DNA from 2 places in the Noviherbaspirillum sedimenti genome. Region 2 is predicted to be linked to the other one. Evidence: predicted binding sites of a transcription regulator. Region 2 holds the regulator's gene; the other holds the start of a gene.

Region 1 (3,408 bases), 310 kb from region 2:
GCAACCGCGACCGCGGCATCATCGGCGAAGTCACGGTGGATTTCATCCGCCAGTTCAAGGTCGATATCGGCATCATCGGCATCTCGAGCATCGATTCCGACGGCACGCTGCGCGACTTCGACCCGCGCGAAGTGAAGGTGGCGCAAGCCATCATCGAACAGTCGCGCGCGGTCTGGCTGGTGGCGGACCGCGACAAGTTCGGCCGGCAGGCGCTGGTGCGCATGGCCCACCTGTCGCAGGTTGACGTGCTGTTTACCGACGCGCCGCCGTCGGCCGCGATGGCAAGCGTGCTGGAGGAGGCCGGAGTGGAAGTGGTGGTGGCGCCGTAGTTCAACCCGCGACGGTGCCCGAGAGATCAACCAGGCGTGTACGCGCGCGTGAGGCCGACGTCATCGACCCGCATCAATTGCGTATGGCCGCCCGAGCCCAGCAAGGCGACGCCGGTTTCATCGCAGGAGGATTCTATGCCGAGGACAGGCATGGGGAGCAGGGGATGTGAAGTGGGTGCGGGTTGGTGCGATTCTTGCGTGAGATTGTCGCGTAATCTGCCGTGGTCGGCGTCCCGACCACGTAAACAATTGGCAATCTGATAAACATGCAGGCTTCAACCAACGAACTCCGATCGCTGCGCATCGTCGTGGTCAATAGCGTGGTGCCGCCGGAAGACGAGCACAACGAGGCCGCCTGGGCGGCCGCCGAACGCGCGCGCGCCTTGCGCATCGGCCTGCTGGAAGCAGGCTACAACATCATTGCCGTGTTCCCGGCCGACATGCACCTGCCGGAACGGGTCGCCCAGCTGCAGCCGGACATGATCATCATCGACGCCGAGTCGGACGCCCGCGACGTGCTCGAGCACGTGGTGGTAGCTACCCGCGATGCCCGCCGGCCGATCGTGCTGTTTACCGAGGATGACGACAAATCGAGCATGGAGGCAGCCATGGATGCGGGCGTGTCGGCCTATGTGGTGGCCGGACTGCATGCCGAACGTGTCAAGCCGGTGCTGGATGTGGCACTGGCGCGCTTCAATGCCGACCAGAAGCTGCGCGCCGAATTGTCTGATACCAAACTCAAGCTGGCCGAGCGCAAGACCATCGAGCGCGCCAAGGGGCTGCTGATGGAGCGGCACAAGCTGAGTGAACCGGAAGCCTATGCAAAGTTGCGACGCCTGGCGATGGACAAGAACCTGAAACTGTCCGACCTTGCCCAACGCATCCTGGACGTTGCCGATCTGCTCGGTTGAGCCGTCTTTTAGCAGACTCTGCACAGGAGTTGTGCATCGACGAGCGGAAATTGCCACGAATGCGTGCAAATTGTGGCGATCAGGGCTGGCACGCGGATTGCACTGGAATTACGATGAATAAATGATGGCCGCGCGGCCAACGTCGGTTGCGCAGCCAGGACAAAGGCGTCTTTGCCAGCAGAGCCATGCTCGCTGGCAGGATGCCTTTTTGTTTTTCCGCGCAAAAGCCTATCAGCAGGAGCAGTAATGACAAAACACGCATTGGGTGGATTGGGTGGATCGCCCGCCGCAGGCGCCTGGACCGCCGGCTCCGATCGTCCGGAAAAGCAGGAAGTCCGGATCGGCTTCATGCCGCTGACCGATTGCGCCTCCGTGGTGATGGCGTCGATCCTCGGGTTTGACAAGAAATACGGCATATCGATCGTGCCGACCCGGGAAGCGTCCTGGGCCAGCGTGCGCGACAAGCTGGCCAGTGGCGAGCTGGATGCTGCGCAAGCCTTGTACGGCCTGGTGTATGGCGTGCACCTGGGGATCGGCTGCGCCCGCCGTGACATGGTGGTCTTGATGACCTTGAACCGGAATGGCCAGGCGATCACCTTGTCGAATCACCTGGCCGGCAAGGGCGCGCGCGACGGCGCATCGCTGGGCAGGCTGATCAAGCAGGAGCCACGTCATTACGGCACGTATACCTTTGCCCATACTTTCCCCACCGGCACCCACGCCATGTGGCTGTATTACTGGCTGGCCGCACACGGCATGCATCCGCTGCGCGATGTGCGCGTGGTGACTGTGCCGCCGCCACAAATGGTGGTTAATATGGCGCTCGGCAATATCGACGGCTTTTGCGCCGGCGAGCCATGGAATCATCGCGCGATCGCCGATAACGTCGGCATCACCGCTGCCGCCAGCCAGGACATCTGGCCGGGTCATCCGGAAAAAGTGCTGGGCGCGAGCGCCGGATTCGTGCGCCGCTACCCGAATACCGCGCGCGCGCTGACGGCGGCCGTGCTGGAAGCCAGCCGTTGGATCGATGCTTCGGCGGCCAACAAGCTGCGCGCGGCCGAGACTATCGCCGGCAAGGCCTATGTCAATACCTCGGTCAATGTGATCAGCCCACGCATGCTCGGCCATTACAGCGACGGCACCGGCGGCAGCCACGACGATCCGAACTGCATGGCATTCCACCAGGATGGTGCAGTGAATTTTCCCTACCTGTCCGATGGCATGTGGTTCCTGACCCAGCACAAGCGCTGGGGCTTGCTGAAAGAACATCCGGATTACCTCGGCGTGGCGCAGGGGATCAACAGGATCGATTTGTACTGCGAAGCGGCGGCCATGGCCGGCGTTGCCGTGCCCGATAATCCGATGCGCAGCAGCACCCTGGTCGATGGCGTGGTGTGGGACGGCAGCGCACCGGCCGCCTATGCCGATGGCTTCGCTATCCGTCATGCCTGTGCGGCTTGAGGGAGTCGGGTCGCGCCATTTTGATGCGTGTGCACGCAAATGGCGCAAAAAAATGTTCGCCAGTATGGTGGCATCCGGGGAAATGCGGCGCTTCTGGCTGGCACGTCAATTGCATTAAGGTAGACAAGCGCCAATGATGGCGCAGCAATCAACGATTATTCCGACCAACGATGGTCGGGATGGTCCGGGACAAAGGTGTCCGTGTCGTGCGGGATTTTTCCGCAGCGGCCGGGCACCTTTTTTTATTTGGATTTTCGGATTTGTATTCCATCCCAGGGAGAGCAGCATGACAAAGCAAGACGACAGCACCAACATCTCGCGCCGTTCCATTTTGAAAGCCGGCGCAGTCATGACAGCGGGCGCCTTCGGCAGCCTGGCCATGGGCGGCGTGTGGGCGGCCGGTTCCGACAAGCCGGAAAAGGAAGAGGTCAAGATCGGCTTCATTCCGCTGACCGACTGCGCCTCGGTGGTGATGGCCTCTGTGCTGGGCTTCGACAAGAAGTACGGCGTCAAGATCATCCCGACCAAAGAAGCGTCCTGGGCCGGTGTGCGCGACAAGCTGGTCAATGGCGAGCTCGACATGGCGCACGTGCTGTACGGCCTGGTCTACGGCGTGCACCTGGGCGTGTCTGGTCCCAAAAAAGACATGGCGGTGCTGATGAACCTGAACCACAACGGCCAGGCCATTACGCTGTCGAAAAAGC
Region 2 (3,408 bases):
TCGATGGCGCCACGCTGCCGCGCCAGTTCGCTGTCGCCCCATTCCCCGGCTTGCATGGCAAATTCCCGTACTTGGGCTGCAATATCGCTGTGGCGCCGCGCGCTCAACAAGGCCGTTTTCAGGGCTGGCAGTTGGGCCGACGGGATGCAGACATCCGCCAGGCCGGCATACAGGGCATCGGCTGCGCCGATGGCATTGGCGGTCAGCGCCAGCCAGGTGCCAAGCTGGCCCGGGCAACGCGACAGGAAATAGCCGCCACCGACGTCCGGAAACAGGCCGATGTTCACTTCCGGCATGGCGATCTTGCTACGCTCGGTGACGATGTGCAGCTTGCCGCCGGAATGGCATTGTGAAATCCCCATGCCGCCGCCCATCACGACGCCGTCCATGATGACGATGTAGGGCTTGGGATAGTGGTGGATCAGGCGGTTGAGCGCGTATTCTTCGGTGAAAAAATCGTCCAGCAGGCCGCTGCCGTGCCGGGCCGTTTGCTGGGCTGTCTGATAAAGGAAACGGATGTCGCCACCAGCGCAAAAGGCTTTTTCGCTATTGCTGCAGAGAAGTACTGCATCGACCGCGTCGTCATCGCGCCAGTCCAGCAGTGTGCGCGTGATCGTGCGCACCATGTCCAGCGACAGCGAATTCAGCGCTTGCGGGCGGTTGAGGGTCAGCAGGCCAATGCGGTTCTGGACACAGGTCAGAATATGTTCGTTCATTGTTCTCGATAATAAAAAAGGGCGCCTGGATTGCGCCCCTGATGGGATCTCTGAAAATCAGCGCTGGAAGCGGCTTACTCCTCCGGCGCGCTGGTGGCCGATGCAGGCAAGTGCTTGATCGCCTGGTGCTGATGGTCCTGGATCATGGTTTTGTACTTGATGACCTGGCGGTCGAGCTTGTCGATCAGGGCGTCGATTGCCGCATACAAATCGTGAGCGATGGATTCGACATGCACATCCTTGCCACGCATGCGCAGCGTGATTTCCGCTCTCTGGCGCTTGTCTTTCTCGGCGAGCTTGTCTACGGTCAGGATGACCGCAGCATCAATGACATGGTCGAAGTGGCGCCTGATACGCTCCAGCTTTGCATGCACATATTCCCGGATGGAAGGGGTCAGTTCGAGGTGATGTCCACTGATGGTCAGATTCATACAGCGCTCCTTGGGATGAGGTCACTGGCGGTTCGTGGTCGACAAACATGCTTGGCCGCCCGAACACAGCAACAAACACAACAAATACTACAAAGACTTGCGCAGGTTAACCGGGGGGATTCTCAGGGCTTCGCGGTACTTGGCCACAGTGCGCCGGGCCACCACCATGCCTTGCTCCTCCAGCATTTCTGCAATCTTGCTGTCCGAGAGAGGGTTCTTGGTGTCTTCTGCTCCTATCAATTGTTTGATCAGTGCCCGTATCGCCGTCGATGAAGCTTCGCCGCCGGATTCAGTGGCGACATGGCTGCCGAAGAAGTACTTCAGTTCAAACATGCCATGCGGCGTCAGCATGTATTTCTGGGTTGTTACACGAGAAATAGTACTCTCGTGTAAACCAAGTGTATCAGCAATTTCACGTAACACAAGTGGGCGCATGGCAACGGCGCCATGGGAGAAAAAATTGCGCTGCCTTTCCACGATGGCTTGCGCGACGCGCAGAATCGTATCGAAACGCTGACGCATGTTCTTGACCAGCCATTTTGCTTCCTGCAATTGCGACGTGAGTGAGCCCTCGCCCTTGTTTTTCTTGAGGATATTCGCATACAAGGCATTGACCCGCAGCCGCGGCATGACATCGTGGTTAAGGGTCACTTGCCAGCCATTCTTGCCGCGTTTGACGATGACGTCCGGGACGACATAGTCGGCTGCATCGCTGGCGAAGATGGCGCCGGGATGCGGATTGCATTGCCTGATGACGTATTGGGCTTCGCGCAAATCCTCATCGTCGCAATCGAGCAGTTTTTTCAGCTTGTTGAAATCGCGCTGGGCGAACAGGGAGAGGTGCTGCTCCACGATCGTCAATGCCATGCGCCGCGTCACCATCGGGATTTTCGGCATGCGGCGGATTTGCAAGGCCAGGCATTCGGCGGCATTGCGCGCACCGACGCCGGCCGGATCGAAGCTTTGCACCAGTTTCAGGGCGATCGTCAATTCTTCCAGTTCGATTTCCAGTTCGGCGGGAAGCCGGCCATGGATTTCTTCCAGCGGTTCTTCCAGGTAGCCGTTGTTGTCGAGCGCATCGACGACCAGTTCGACCAGCGCGCGGTCGCGGATTTCATGTGAACCGAGGCGCATTTGTTCCAGCAAGTGTTCACGCAGGGTGACATGGTGCGCTTCCAGTTGCGGACGGGCGTCGTCGTCTTCCGGGGCCTTGCCGGTGCGCGCGACATCGTCGAAGCTCCATTCGGCCTCGCCGTTGCCGGACTCCTGGGATTCGCCGCCTTCGCCACCTTCGTAGGTGGATTCGCCATCGGCTGCCGGCGCTTCTTCGGCCGCGGACTTTTCCGCCGTGCCCGCATTTGCGTTGATGGCGCCGTCGGCCAGCAGCCGCACCGAGTGGTCAAGCGGATCGTCGACGCGCTCCAGCATCGGGTTGTCGGCGAGGATTTGCTCCAGTTCCTGCTGCAGTTCCAGCGTCGACAATTGCAGCAGGCGTATCGACTGCTGCAATTGTGGCGTCAATGCCAGATGCTGGGAGACGCGTAGCTGAAGGGACTGTTTCATGGAGATGCGCTTGCTTACATCCGGAAGTGTTCGCCGAGATAGACGCGGCGTACCGATTCATTGGCGATGATGTCATCCGGGCGGCCGCTGGCCAGCACCACGCCCTGGTTGATGATATAGGCGCGGTCGCAGATGCCCAGCGTTTCACGCACATTGTGGTCGGTGATCAGCACGCCGATGCCGCGTTCTTTCAGGAAGCGCACGATGCGCTGGATTTCGATGACGGCAATCGGATCGACGCCGGCAAAAGGCTCATCCAGCAGTACGAAACGCGGGCTGGTGGCCAGCGCGCGGGCGATTTCCACGCGGCGGCGCTCGCCGCCCGACAGCGACAGGGCCTGGTTGTCGCGCAGCTTTTCAATTTGCAGCTCCGCCAGCAGCAGGTCGAGCTTTTCTTCGATCGCCGCTTTCGACAGCGACTTGCCATTCTCATGCTGCAGTTCCAGCACGGCGCGGATATTCTCGGCGACGGTCAGCTTGCGGAATACCGAGGCTTCCTGCGGCAGGTAGGACAGGCCAAGGGTGGCGCGCCGGTGGATCGGCAGGCGTGAAATGCTGACATCGTTGAGCGCGATCTCTCCCGCATCGGCGGGCACCAGTCCGACGATCATGTAGAAGGCGGTGGTCTTGCCGGCACCGTTGGGACCGAGCAATCCGACCACTTCGCCGCTGCCGACTTCGAGCGAGACGTCGCGCAA

Evidence for each region. Region 2 encodes sigma-54, which starts transcription at its own class of promoters, with help from an activator protein. Its sites were predicted from a motif close to TGGCANGNAANCTGCTTT; they were not measured.
Region 1: a site for sigma-54 is predicted at 1,327-1,344, ahead of D3878_RS11245 (CmpA/NrtA family ABC transporter substrate-binding protein). Genes of this name have one in related genera too.

The regions. Positions count from the first base shown of each region.
Region 1 covers NZ_QYUQ01000002.1:2,423,550-2,426,957, reverse strand. Annotated here, with positions in the region: gene D3878_RS11255 (DeoR/GlpR family DNA-binding transcription regulator) at 1-329, shown strand, start outside; gene D3878_RS24645 (hypothetical protein) at 356-481, opposite strand; gene D3878_RS11250 (ANTAR domain-containing response regulator) at 596-1,240, shown strand; gene D3878_RS11245 (CmpA/NrtA family ABC transporter substrate-binding protein) at 1,487-2,704, shown strand; gene D3878_RS11240 (CmpA/NrtA family ABC transporter substrate-binding protein) at 2,991-3,408, shown strand, end outside.
Region 2 covers NZ_QYUQ01000002.1:2,734,724-2,738,131, reverse strand. Annotated here, with positions in the region: gene D3878_RS12770 (enoyl-CoA hydratase/isomerase family protein) at 1-716, opposite strand, end outside; gene hpf (ribosome hibernation-promoting factor, HPF/YfiA family) at 791-1,147, opposite strand; gene D3878_RS12760 (RNA polymerase factor sigma-54) at 1,235-2,710, opposite strand; gene lptB (LPS export ABC transporter ATP-binding protein) at 2,725-3,408, opposite strand, start outside.